One region of the Massilia jejuensis genome, then DNA from elsewhere that is predicted to be linked to it. Evidence: predicted binding sites of a transcription regulator. Region 1 holds the regulator's gene; each other region holds the start of a gene.
The links. The regulator FNR, encoded in region 1, switches genes on or off when oxygen is low (the NO sensors DNR and NnrR bind a similar motif). The targets are predictions, from matches to a motif close to TTGATNNNNATCAA.

Region 1 (3,193 bases):
TATGCGCGTGCGATCGCCAACTTCACGAGCACGAGCCTTAGCGCCGAGCAGATCCACGCGATCGGCCTGCGCGAGGTGGCACGCCTTGAAGGCGAGATGGACAAGCACCTGCGCGCGCTCGGCTTCATCGAAGGCAGCATCGAGGCGCGCATGAAGGCGCTCGACGCGACCTTCCAGCCGAAAGGAGAAGGGGACCCGCGTCCGATGATCCTGGCCAAGTACAAGGAAATGGTAAAGGACGCCCAGGCGCGCAGCGCGCCGCTCTTCAATCTGAAGCCGCGCGCGCCGGTGGACGTGCTGCGCGAGCCGCCGCTGACCGAAGCCTCGGCCGCCGCCCACTACAGCCTGCCGGCGCCGGACGGCAGCCGTCCGGGCGTGTTCTGGGTGCCGCTGCGCGGGCCGACGTTCGACATGATCCGCATGCGCAGCCTGTCCTATCACGAAGCCGTGCCGGGCCACCACTTCCAGCTGGCGATCCAGCAGGAGCTGGCCGGCATCCCGAAATACCGCAGCCAGCGCATCTTCTCCGGCGGCAGCGCGCACGCGGAAGGCTGGGCGCTCTACACCGAGCGCCTGGCGGTGGAGCAGGGCTGGTACGAAGGCGATGTCCCGGGCCTGCTCGGGGCGCTCGGCTCGGAACTGTTCCGCGCGCGCCGGCTGGTGGTCGACACCGGCCTGCACACCAAGGGCTGGACGCGCCAGCAGGCGGTCGACTACGGCATCAACGTCGAGGAAGTCGACCGCTATGTCGTCTGGCCTGGCCAGGCCACGGCCTACATGATCGGCATGCTGCGCATCGTCGAATTGCGCGAGCAGGCGAAGGCGCAACTGGGGCCGAAGTTCTCGCTGGCGGGCTTCCACGACATGGTGCTGGGGGCGGGCTCGGTACCGCTGGACGTGCTGGGACAGCTGGTCGACGGCTGGGTTGCGAAGGAAAAGGCGAAATCCTGACGGCGCGGGCGCGCGGCGCGCCCTCGGCTTAAGGGTGCCGGCGCAGCCCGATCAGCGCATCGGGCTGCACTGCTCGGTGCCGGCGGCGATCGCCTTGAGTTTGGCGGGCTCGAGCAGTCTCACCTCGCGCCGGTCGACTTCGATCCAGCCCTGCTTCTTGAAACGCGAGAGCAGGCGGCTGACGCTTTCGATCGTCAGGCCAAGGTAATTGCCGATGTCCTCGCGCGACATGCGCAGCCCGAACGCGTTCGGGGAATAACCGCGCGCCGCGTAACGCACCGACAGGTTCACCAGGAAGACGGCGAAACGCTGCTCGGCACGCATGTTGCCGAGCAAAAGCATGACGTTTTGCTCGCGCGTGATTTCCTGGCTCATGATCCTGTGGAAATGGCGCAACAGCGCCGGCACCTGGCCAAACAGTTCCTCGAGGCGGGGAAAGGGAACCTCGCACACTTCGCTGTCTTCGAGCGCCACCGCGTCGCAATGGTGGCGGTCGCCGCTGATGGCGTCCATGCCCAGCAGTTCGCCGGCCATCTGGAAACCCGTGATCTGCTGCTCGCCCGCCGCGTTCACCTGGTAGGTCTTGAAGTGGCCGAGCCGTACCGCGTACAGGCTGCGGAACGGTTCGCCCATCGCGTACAGGCGCTCGTCGCGCCCGAGACGCCGGCGGCGGCCGATGATCTGGTCGAGCCGGTCGATGTCGGCATCGTCGAGCCCCATCGGCAGGCAGAGCTGGTGCATGCTGCAGGCGCCGCAGCTGGCCTTGATGGCGCCTAGACTGATCGGCACTGTGGCGGGAGGGTGGTGGCCTTGGCTCATGGCAGTTGGAATTGGAGCGCAGAAGGGGGGAGTCGGCGTGGAGCCCGAGATGAACCGATTATAGCCCTGTCCGCATGGCGGTCCCGGCTTTTCCGACGGTGCCCACTATTTGGGAAGACCTCGATGCGACATGCGCGTGTGCGCCGGACCTGGCATCGACCCAAAACCGGTGGGGGCCACCTTCCCGGCGCCGGCCCGATCCTGTGCCGCTTTCGATCGCACTGCTGCCAGGCTCGCTGGAGCAACATCGGCGTCGCCGGCCGCTTATTGACGCGTTGGCGCGGCATTTCTCGGTTATACTAACAGGGCGAACTGTATCCGGCTCCAGCGCGTGCCTCTTTGTCACGGTATGGGAAGCCGCCTCGCCCCCGAGCAACCAGGGCTTTGGCCTGGTCGGCACGTTGTCTATCCTGTCCATCATCCCGATGTACACGGTCCGATCCTGTTGGGTCTGCCGTGGCGCGATGAACGCGGACGCGGGAGATCACGCATGCGCACAGCAGGTGACGACGCATCCATGCGTTGCCTGGGTTGGCTGCCTGGGGAGCGATCGGGCGGGGTACCAACGCGCTACCTGGTTGCCAGCCTGGTCCGGATCGTCGTGCATGCAGCGGGCATGCACTGATACCCGGGGGTGAGCACGTGCACAAAAAAAGTTCAACTGTGCGCGCAATTTGGTAGGGGAAGCCTTACACTTTCGATGAAGATTTATTAACGGAGCGTCGCCAGTGCCCATGCAGTCTGCCTCACCGGCAATTTCACCTCCCGCGGCGCAAGACGCCGGCCGTGCGAACGTCTCCGGCACCGTCGCAGCCGCAGTGACCGTCACTGCGCCGCTAGGAGCCGAAGACCAGGCGCGCGCCGACCTCTATGCGCTCGCGGCGCGCCTGCTGCTGGCGGCGCCTGACGGCCAGTTGCTGGCCGGCCTGGCGAACGCCGACCCGATTCTCTCGACCGGCGCCGAACACGCGCTGGCAGATGCCTGGGAAAACCTGGTGCTTGCCTCCAGCGTGATGGATGCCGATGCGGTGGCCGAGGAATTCGACGCGCTGTTCATCAGCAGCGGCACGCCGACCCTGAATCCCTACGGCTCGCTCTACCTGTCCGGCTTCATGAACGACACGCCCCTGGCCGAGCTGCGCGCCGACCTGGCGCGCTTCGGCATCGGCCGTGTGCGCGGCGTGTTCGAGTCCGAAGACCACCTGGGCGCCCTGTGCGAGACGATGCGCGTGCTGATCGCGGGCGGCCCCGGCATCCGGCGCCAGCCCCTGGAAGCGCAAAAGGCATTTTTCGAGGCACGCATCGCGCCCTGGTATGCGCGCTGCCTGGCCGACATGAAAAATGCCGCGGGTGCGAATTTTTATAGGCTGATCGCCGCGTTCGTAAGCGCGCTGCTGGCGATCGAGGCCGAAGCCTTTGCTGT
Region 2 (3,193 bases), on a different contig from region 1:
CCACAGCAGCGCGAACACCAGCACGCTGGTGATGTTCATCCAGACGCTGCCCGCGAAGCTGCCGCCCTGTTCCCGCGCCAGGGCGGGAAACTGCTGGCGGCTGACGTAGCGCTCGATCGAGGGCATCGCGAAGATGCCCATGAACAGCAGCGACGATCCTATCATCAGCGGCAACAACAGCAGGACCGCGACCAGCGGCACGACGACGACCTTCAGCATGCCCAGGCCCAGGTTCGAGAGCAGCGTGCCGCTGGCCTGGAACCAGCCATATTCGCGGAACATGGCGCCGAGCCAGTCGAACAGGGCCGGGCCGAAGGCCCACAGCAAGCCACCCCAGGCCAGTAGCGAGAGCAGCAGCGGCGCCAGCGACAGCAGCATCATGCGGCGCGAGAAGCCGGCGCGCAGCGCGCGCGCCCAGGCGGTGGCGACGCCGTTCACGGCCGGCTCCCAAATTCATCCAGGAAAGGTCGATGCATGGCTGCGTGGCTCCCGATAGTAAAAGGACATTGTAGACGCGATTGGGCGGCCAGGCCGCCGCATGGGAAAAGCATGGCGACGGGGATGTCGGATGGCAGTTTGACCGGGCATGCACTACAATCGCCGTTCACTAGATATCGAGGGAACAACATGTCCACTACCACCACTGATTCCGGCCTGCAATACGAAGACACCGTCGTCGGCGACGGCGCCGAGGCGAAAGCCGGTGCCTACGTCACCGTCCACTACACCGGCTGGCTGCGCAACGACGACGGCACCCCGGGCGCCAAGTTCGATTCGAGCAAAGACCGTAACGATCCGTTCCAGTTCCCGCTGGGCGCCGGCCACGTGATCAAGGGCTGGGACGAAGGCGTGCAAGGCATGAAGGTCGGCGGCGCGCGCCGTCTGACGATTCCCGCCAGCCTGGGCTACGGCGCCCGCGGCGCCGGCGGCGTGATCCCGCCAAACGCGACCCTGATCTTCGACGTCGAGCTGCTCAAGGTCTAAGGACCTGCCCCGGTACAAGGACGGCCGCGCTTCCAGGAACGCGGCCTCCCTCCCGCATCGGCCATGCGCGTCGAGCATCCCCTCTAAAATACCCCGCCAATACACCTGATCCGGCGCACCGTGCGCTAAGATGGCCGCGCGCATTGCACGACCGTCAATGCACATTCACGCAACCAGAGACAGGAGTATGTATGAGCTTGCAGGACCAGTTCGCCCAGGCCCAGGCCGATTCGAAGAACCTGCCGGAACGCCCGGACAACATGACCTTGCTGAAGATCTATGCGCTGTTCAAGCAGGCTTCCAGCGGCGACGCCACCGGTGAGCGCCCAGGCTTCACCGACATGGTCGGCCGCGCCAAGTTCGACGCCTGGGACGCCTTGAAGGGCACCTCGAAGGACGAGGCGATGCAGCAGTATGTGGATTTGATCGAAGAGCTGAAGGGCTAAGAACCTATTTCAGCGGGAATGAGGAAGTGGTGACGATGCATGGCAAGCGCGGGCAAGGCGCGACCCCACGCCGCGCCACTGCTTACCGAGATAGGTTTTTACCCCGCGAAAAGCCGCCGCATCTTGTCCGTCACCTTCGCCTCGATCGCCGGGCGAAACGCACTCATCAACATTCCCAGCCGGATCTGCAGCGCCGCGCGCCGTTCGCCCAGTGTCAGCGCGCCTTCGACGCCGCTGCGCTCGAAACGCAACACGTCGCCTTCCCAGCGCCACTGCATGCCGAACTCGGCGGCGACCTTGTCGGCCACTTGTTGCGCCGCGGCGCGCGCCCGTTCCGGGCTCAGGTTGTGTTCCTGGACGATCTGGATATCCGCCATGTACTCCCTCTCTTCTGCTGACGCGCAAGACAATCCGCCATCATGCCAGTTGCATCAGCCTCTTGCCAGCCCGCTGTGCAATTGATCCTAGTCAAAACCCGATCCGTGGAGGGCGCGAGTATCGCATGAGGTATCTCAATCATACGAGGATTGCGCCATGGAACAACGAGCCCTGCTGCCGGACGACCCCCTTGCTTTCGAGCGCGACCAGCCCCCGGTCGCCTTCATCCCCACCCCGAGCGCGCCCTACCGCCAGCACCGCAAGGCGGCCCAGCTGCTCGACCAGCCCGGCGCGCCGCGCGGCGCCGAGTCGCCACCCGATCCGAACGTGCCCCTGCCCTACGCGTTCGGCGCGCGCGTGCTGATGTGGAAGCAGGATCCCTCGGTGCTCGACATGGGCACGCGCAAGGCCTTCCTGCCGGGCGTGGTACTGGCCGGACCGCGCGACGCCCGCATCGCCTCGGGCGACCCCGGCATCAGCCCGGTCGAGCCGAATGCCTTCGGCGATTTCGTGACCATGCCCGACACGCCGCAATTCGACGCCGTCCATACGTTCGCCGTGGTACGCCAGACGCTGACGATGTACCAGCGCTCGCTGTCCTCGGCAGGCGCCGAGATGCCGTTGCCCTGGCAATGGAACAGCAGCATCGACACGGCGCCGCTGCACATCTTCCCCCACGGCCTGCCGAACGTGATGAATGCATTCTACAGCCGCAGCCAGAACTGCCTGAAGTTCGGTGACTTCGTCCCGTCCGGCCAGAAGGAGCGTGTGTTTACCTGCCGCTCCTTCGACATCGTCGCGCATGAAACCGGCCACGCCGTGCTCGACGGGCTGAAGCCGCACTGGCTGCTGGCCGACGCCCCGCCGCAGACGGGCGGCCTGCACGAAGCCTTCGGCGACCTGACCGCGATCTTCCTGGCCCTTTCCCAGCTCGACCAGTGCGAGGCGGTGGTGGCCCAGACCAAGGCGCGCCTGCACGACAAGACCTTCCTGGCCGACATCGCCGAGCAATTCGGCCTGGCGCTCGGCGGCACCACGGGCCTGCGCAATGCCGACAACGACCTGACCCTGTCCGAGGCCGGCACCCAGGTCCACGCGATCTCGCAGGTGTTTACCGGTGCCGTCTACGATATCCTGGCCGACATCTTCGCGCTCGAGCGCAATCCGGTGTTCGAGGACGACGCCGCCGTGCTGCACCGGGTCGCCGCCTGGCTGCGCGGCCTGGTGCTGCGCGCGCTGGTGGCCGCGCCCGACATCGCCGCCACCTATGCCGATGTGGTCAACGAAATGCTGCGCCTGACTGGCGAGGACGGCAAACCGGCCAGCCATGCCGATTCGATCCGGCACCAGTTCACGGTCCGCCAGGTCGTCGGCGCGCCGGAAGC
Region 3 (3,193 bases), on a different contig from region 1:
GGCCGGGCCCTTGCCGAGCAGGGTCTGGCGGTCCGAGCGCCCTTCGCCGGTGATCACCCAGTCGTAGTCGACGGCGCCGGCGACCAGGCGGTGCGCTTCGAGCACGAATGCGGCGCCGGGACGCAGCACGCCGCCCAGCAGCGCGACGGCGAAGCCGAGGCCGCCCGCCGCGCCGCTGCCTGCGGCCTCGCGCAAGTCGCGTCCGAGCAGCGCGGCGCAGCAGTCGGCGAAGTGCGCCAGCACGGCGTCCGCCGCGGCCGGGTCCTGGAAACCCTTCTGGGGGCCGAACACCATGCTCGCGCCGTCCGCGCCGGTGAGCGGGCTGGTCACGTCGGTCAGGCCGATCAGCCTGAGTCCCTGCAGCCATTCGCTGCCGCGACGGCGCTCCAGGACCCGCACCCGCCCCAGGTTGTCGAACACCGGATCGAGCGGCGCTCCGGCGCCGTCGCGGCAGACGAAGGCCAGTTCGGCCAGCAGTCCGGCGCCGGCATCGTTGGTCGACGAGCCGCCCAGGCCGAGCGCGATCGTGCCGAAACCGCGATCGTGGATGGCGCGGATCGCCTGCCCCACGCCGCGCGTGGTGCGGGCGCCGGGCGGCGCGACGGCCGCCGGCAGGCCGACGATCTCGGCGACGTCGAAGACGGCGAACGGTCCGAGCGCGGGACTATGGCAGGCGGCGAAGGGCACGGCGACCGGCTTGCCGTTGGCGTCGACCGCCTCGACCTCGTCCCACTTTCCCTGCAGGCCCTGCGCGATCGCGCTGGCCGAGCCCTCGCCGCCGTCGGCGATCGGCGCCTCGACCACCACGCAGCCGGGAATGGCGGCGCGCACGCCGGCGGCGATGCTGGCCGCGACCAGCGAGGCCGACAGGCTGCCCTTGAAGGAATCCGGGGCGACCAGCACCCGCACCGGCGTGGTCTCACGTACTGAAGTCATGCATGTCTCCGAAGAGTGGATCGACCGCGCCGGAGCAGCCGGATGGCCGTCATCGAGGACGCTTGCATCCGGATGGCGTTGCAGGCGCCGGCGCCGTTGCTTTTTCGCCATGAAAAGAGTAGCTGAAGCATAGCCGATTTCGACCGCGCCGGGGACGTCGCGGACGCGCCGGCGCGCCGCATCGCGGCGAGGAGGTGGCGCGGCGGCGCCGATTCCGCTAGACGACCTCAGCCGTGCCCGTTTTGATCTGCATCAAGGACATTACGGTTGCCAGGCACCATGCTGGGACCATCGCATTGCGGACGGCCTGGCGCGGGTGGCCGGCCAGGCCGCTTGCCCACCTGCGGGAGCACCCATGAGCTACAAGACCATTCTGGTACATGTCGACGATGCCCCCCAGGCGGCCACGTCGATCGCCCTCGCGGCGCTGCTGGCGATCCGCTTCGACGCCCACCTGCTCGGCGTGGCGACGAGCGGCGTGTCCCGTTTCTTCTACCGCGACGCCGGCGCCGACCTTGCCCGTACCGTGCTCGCCCCGTACATGGACGAACGCCTGCGCACGGCCGAGAGCCTGCTGGCCCGTTTCGAAGCGCTGGCCGCGCGCACCGGCGTGCGCTGGTACGAACGGCGCCTGATCGACGACGAGACCGGCGCCGCGCTGGCCCTGGCCACGCGCTACGCCGACCTGGCCGTCCTCTGCCAGCCGGACCCGGCGCGGCCGAATGCGGCGGGCGGCATCGACCTGCCGGCCTACACCCTGCTGGCCGGCGCCCATCCGCTGCTGGTGGTTCCCTACATCCAGACCGGGGCCGTCGTCGGCCAGTGCATCCTGGTGGCCTGGAACGGGAGCAGGCAGGCCGCGCGCGCCGTCTCGGCCGCCCTGCCCCTGCTGCGCCAGGCCGACAGCGTCGTCATCGCCGTCGTCGGCACGCCACAGGCGCCGGCGCAGTCCGACGATGAACTGCTGGCCTGGCTGGCGTCGCACGACGTGGACGCCGAACTGGTGGCCGACACGACCAGCCTCGAGGTCGGCGATTGCCTGCTGTCGCTGGCGGCCGACCGCGCCAGCGACCTGCTGGTCATGGGCGGCTACGGACATGCGCGCGTGCGCGAACTGCTGCTCGGGGGCGCCACGCGCACGATCCTGAAGACGATGACCATCCCGGTGCTGATGGCGCACTGAGCGGTCGTATGGCCCGCCCCGGCGCCCTGCTATCCGGACGGCGCGGCAGCGCCCGCGGCCTGGCCCGGTTCGTCGGGCACCAGGACCGCGGCGCCGTCGATCGCGCCGGCGCGCAGGCGCGCCAGGGCCAGGTTCGCCTGCGACAGCGGGAACACGGCCGGGGCGGTCGCGACGCGGCCGTCGGCCACCAGCGCGAAGAAGGCTTCGCCATCGGCGCGCGTGAGGTTCGCCACCGAGCGCACGACCCGCTCGCCCCACAGCAGGGCGTAGGGAAAGCCGGGGATATCGCTCATGTGGATGCCGGCGCAGACGACCACCCCGCCCTTGGCGGTGGCCGCCAGCGCCTGGGGCACGAGTTCGCCGGCCGGGGCGAACAGGATGGCGGCGTCCAGCGGACGCGGCGGCGGCTCGTGCGCGGCGCCGGCCCAGCAGGCGCCGAGCGAGCGCGCGAAGCGGCGCGCGCCTTCATCGGCCGCTCGGGTGAAGGCGTACACCTCGGCGCCCTGGCGCACCGCCAGCTGGGCCACGATATGGGCCGCCGCCCCGAAGCCGTACAGGCCGAGGCGGTGCGCGGCGCCGGCCATGCGCCAGGCCCGGTAGCCGATCAGGCCGGCGCACAGGAGCGGCGCGGCATGCACGTCGTCATACGCGTCGGGCAGGCGGAAACAGAAGCGTTCGTCCGCCAGTGCCAGGCTGGCGTAGCCGCCGTGCCGGTCGCGTCCGGTGAAGACGGCACGGTCGCACAGGTTCTCGCGTCCGCCAGCGCACCAGGCGCAGGTGCCGCAGGTTGCGCCGAGCCAGCCGACCCCGACCCGCTCGCCGGGCGCGAAGCGCGCGCACTCCGGGCCGCGCGCCTGCACCACGCCGACGATCTCGTGCCCGGGAACGAGGGGCCGCAGCAGCGTCGACAATTCGCCATCGACGATATGCAGGTCGGTCCGGCAGACGCCGCAGGCACGCACCCGCAGCAGCAGCTCGCGCCCCTGCGGCACCGGGTCGGGCAGCTCGGCCTGGCGCAGTGGCCCGCCGCCGTCGAATACCATCGCTTGCATCGCTGGCTCCGTCGCGCCGGAG
Region 4 (3,193 bases), on a different contig from region 1:
TGGGCACGCGATGCCGCTGCCGGCCAGCGCGGCGGCGGCGGCGCGGTTGTCGAAGCGGGTCGGCCAGTTCAGCAGCTGCAGGATGCCTTCCGGCAGGCCGAGCTCGTTCATCAGGGCCTGGTGCAGCCGGCGCAGCGGGGCCAGCGCGCCGATGCTGCCGCGCAGCCAGGCCGGCAGCAGGTTCAGGACGGCGGCATTGACGTGCAGGCGCAGCGGCGGCGCATGCGCCGCACGCGCGAAGATGTCGAGCACCTCGCCGACGCGCCGGGTGGCCGGATCGGTCAGGTGGAAGCACCCGCGGTCGAGGCCGGGCAGGTGGGCGATATGGACCAGCGCATCGACGACATAGTCGACCGGGACGATGTTGACCCGTCCGCCCTCGATGCCGAGCATGGGCAGCCAGGGCGGCACCAGCGCGCGGATGCGCTGGATCAGCTTGAAGAAATAATAGGGGCCGTCGGCCTTGTCGGTGTCGCCGCCGTGCGAGTCGCCCACCACCAGGCCGGGACGATAGATGCGCCAGGGCAACTGAACGCAGGCGCGCACCAGGCCTTCGGCGGCGTGCTTGGTCGCGAAATACGGATGCTCGAGCCGCTCGGCTTCGTCGAACATGTCTTCGCGGAACGTGCCGTCGTACAGGCCGGCGGCTGCCACCGAGCTCATGTGGTGAAAGCAGCCGGCGCCGAGGACGGCGGCCAGGTCGAGCGCGTGGCGTGTGCCGTCCACGTTCGCCGCCGCCTGCGGCGCGGCCGCCGCGCGCAGGTCGTACAGGGCGGCCAGGTGAAAGAAGTGCTCGACCTGGCCTGCCAGCGCCGCGCGCGCGGCCTCCGAGGTGCCCAGCAGCGGCTGCAGCAGGTCGCCGTACACCGGCGTGACGCGCGCCGCGTCGGCGCCCCAGAAGGCCTGCGCCTGCGCGAACGTGGCGCCGCTGCCTGGGCGTACCAGCACCGATACCGTATTGCCGCGCACGGCCAGCAGCTTGCGCACCAGGCGCTTGCCGATGAAGCCGGTCGCTCCCGTGACGAAGTAGCGCATCGTGACCCCTTCGCTCAGTGCCCGCGCCTGTCGGTCGCCGCGCTGCCGGCACCACGATAGTGATCCGCCTGGCACGGATTGTAAAGCCGATCGCGGCGTGTGCAGGGAAGGGACTGCGCGTTTGCTGGCGATTCCCGCCCGCTTGATCTGGATCAAAGGCTGCAGGCTCGTCGGAGCGCTAGCATGACCCGGTACGCATCGAACAACATGCTGGTAAAGGAGATGGCCATGACGATCCAACCCAGGAAGCACGCGGCCGCGTGCGCCTGCGCCACCGCGCTGGCGCTGTGCGGCGCGGCCCAGGCCCAGGCACCGGCGTCGGCCACCGAACGCGCGCAAGCCGATCTCGTTGCAAAATCGCAACAAAGCGCCGCCGGGCGCGTCACGGCGGCCCTGGAGGTGGTGCCCCAGCTCGAAGCCGAACCGCGCATGAAGCAGTTGCTGCAACAAGCCAAGGGCATCCTGATCGTTCCCAAGTTTGGGCGCGCGGCGCTCGGCGTCGGCGCCCAGGGCGGCGCCGGCCTGCTGCTGCTCAAGCGTGCCGACGGCAGCTGGAGCGGACCGGCCTTCTACGATCTCGGCGGATTGACCGTGGGCCTGCAGGCGGGCGGCGAGGGCGGTGCGATCGCCATGGTCTTGAACAACGACAAGGCGGTCGCCGAGTTCATGAAACGGACCAATTTTTCGCTCAGCGCGGAAGCCGGCCTGACCGTGATCAACTGGTCGAAACTGGCCATGGGCACGGCGGGCACCGGCGACGTCGTCGCCTGGAGCGGCACCAAGGGCTTGTTCGGCGACGCGGTCGCGATCGGCCTGACCGGCGTCCGCTTCAACGAAAGGCTCACCAACGCCTACTACGGACGCACGCTCGCGCCCAAGGACATCACTAGTGCCGGCCTGAACAATGCCCAGGCCAAACCCTTGCAAGAAGCGCTCGGCCGCGCCTCGGGCCGCGCCGGGTAGCGGCGGGCAGCGACGATGAACCCCGGCAGCCGCCACATCCGCTGGTTCGCCGAACTGGGCAACGCCGACGTCGCCCTGGTCGGCGGCAAGAATGCCTCGCTCGGCGAAATGTTCCGCGAATTGACGGCGCGCGGGGTGCGCGTGCCGAACGGTTTCGCCATTACCGCCGAAGCCTACCGCTACGTGCTCGACCGCGCCGGCGCCTGGCCGGCGCTGCATGCGGCGCTCGACGGCCTGGACGTGCGCGACATCGACGACCTGGCGCGCCGCGCGCGCCGCGCGCGCGACATCGTCTACGGCGCGCCGCTGCCGCCCGACCTGGCCGACGCCATTACAGCTGCCTACGCGCAACTGCAAGCCGAATACGGCGAACATCTGACGGTGGCGGTGCGCAGTTCGGCCACCGCCGAGGATTTGCCGACGGCGAGCTTTGCCGGCCAGCACGAAACCTATCTCAACATCGGCGGCGAGGCGCGCCTGCTCGACGCGGTGCGCCGCTGTTTCGCCAGCCTGTTCAAGGACCGCGCCCTCAGCTACCGCGCCGAGAACGGCTTCGACCATTTCAAGGTGTTCCTGTCGGTCGGGGTGATGAAGATGGTGCGCGCGGACCTGGACGCGAGCGGCGTCATGTTCACGCTCGATACCGAGTCCGGGTTTCGCGACGTCGTCTTCGTCACCGGCGCCTGGGGCCTGGGTGAAAACGTGGTGCAGGGCACGGTCGACCCCGACGAATTCTATGTGTTCAAGCCGACCTTGCGCCAGGGCCGCCGCTGCGTGCTGCGGCGCGCGCTGGGCAGCAAGCAGGTCAAGATGGTGTACGGGGGCGATGCGACGCGCGAAAGCACGCGCAACCTGCCGACCCCGCTGCAGGACCAGCGCCGCTTCTGCCTGTCCGACGAGGATGTGCTGGCGCTGGCCGACACCGCCGTCGTGATCGAGGACCACTACAGCGCGCGCGCCGGCCACCCGATGCCGATGGACATCGAATGGGCCAGGGACGGCATCGACGGCCAGCTCTACATCGTGCAGGCGCGGCCCGAGACGGTGGCCTCGCAAGCATCGCGGGCCAGCTACGACGAGTACCGGCTGGCGGCCACCGGCCCGGCGCGCGCCAGCGGACGCGCCGTCGGCGCCCGCGTCGCGTCCGGGGTGGCGCGCGTGATCACCGACGTGGCCCACCTGAACCAGTTCCAGG

Region 2: the regulator FNR is predicted to act here: its motif matches at 1,889-1,902, upstream of ACFPOU_RS01850 (gluzincin family metallopeptidase).
Region 3: the regulator FNR is predicted to act here: its motif matches at 1,179-1,192, upstream of ACFPOU_RS16015 (universal stress protein).
Region 4: the regulator FNR is predicted to act here: its motif matches at 1,178-1,191, upstream of ACFPOU_RS11720 (lipid-binding SYLF domain-containing protein).

Annotation. Positions count from the first base shown of each region.
Region 1 is NZ_JBHSMS010000039.1:17,306-20,498, forward strand. It holds gene ACFPOU_RS12185 (DUF885 domain-containing protein) at 1-951, shown strand, start outside; gene fnr (fumarate/nitrate reduction transcriptional regulator Fnr) at 1,003-1,770, opposite strand; gene ACFPOU_RS12195 (TorD/DmsD family molecular chaperone) at 2,589-3,193, shown strand, end outside.
Region 2 is NZ_JBHSMS010000006.1:97,559-100,751, reverse strand. It holds gene ACFPOU_RS01870 (EI24 domain-containing protein) at 1-438, opposite strand, end outside; gene ACFPOU_RS01865 (FKBP-type peptidyl-prolyl cis-trans isomerase) at 628-984, shown strand; gene ACFPOU_RS01860 (acyl-CoA-binding protein) at 1,176-1,430, shown strand; gene ACFPOU_RS01855 (polyhydroxyalkanoic acid system family protein) at 1,529-1,807, opposite strand; gene ACFPOU_RS01850 (gluzincin family metallopeptidase) at 1,965-3,193, shown strand, end outside.
Region 3 is NZ_JBHSMS010000047.1:150,986-154,178, forward strand. It holds gene ACFPOU_RS16010 (glycerate kinase) at 1-936, opposite strand, end outside; gene ACFPOU_RS16015 (universal stress protein) at 1,292-2,119, shown strand; gene ACFPOU_RS16020 (zinc-dependent alcohol dehydrogenase family protein) at 2,149-3,171, opposite strand.
Region 4 is NZ_JBHSMS010000036.1:253,705-256,897, reverse strand. It holds gene ACFPOU_RS11725 (SDR family oxidoreductase) at 1-1,035, opposite strand, end outside; gene ACFPOU_RS11720 (lipid-binding SYLF domain-containing protein) at 1,264-1,998, shown strand; gene ppsA (phosphoenolpyruvate synthase) at 2,014-3,193, shown strand, end outside.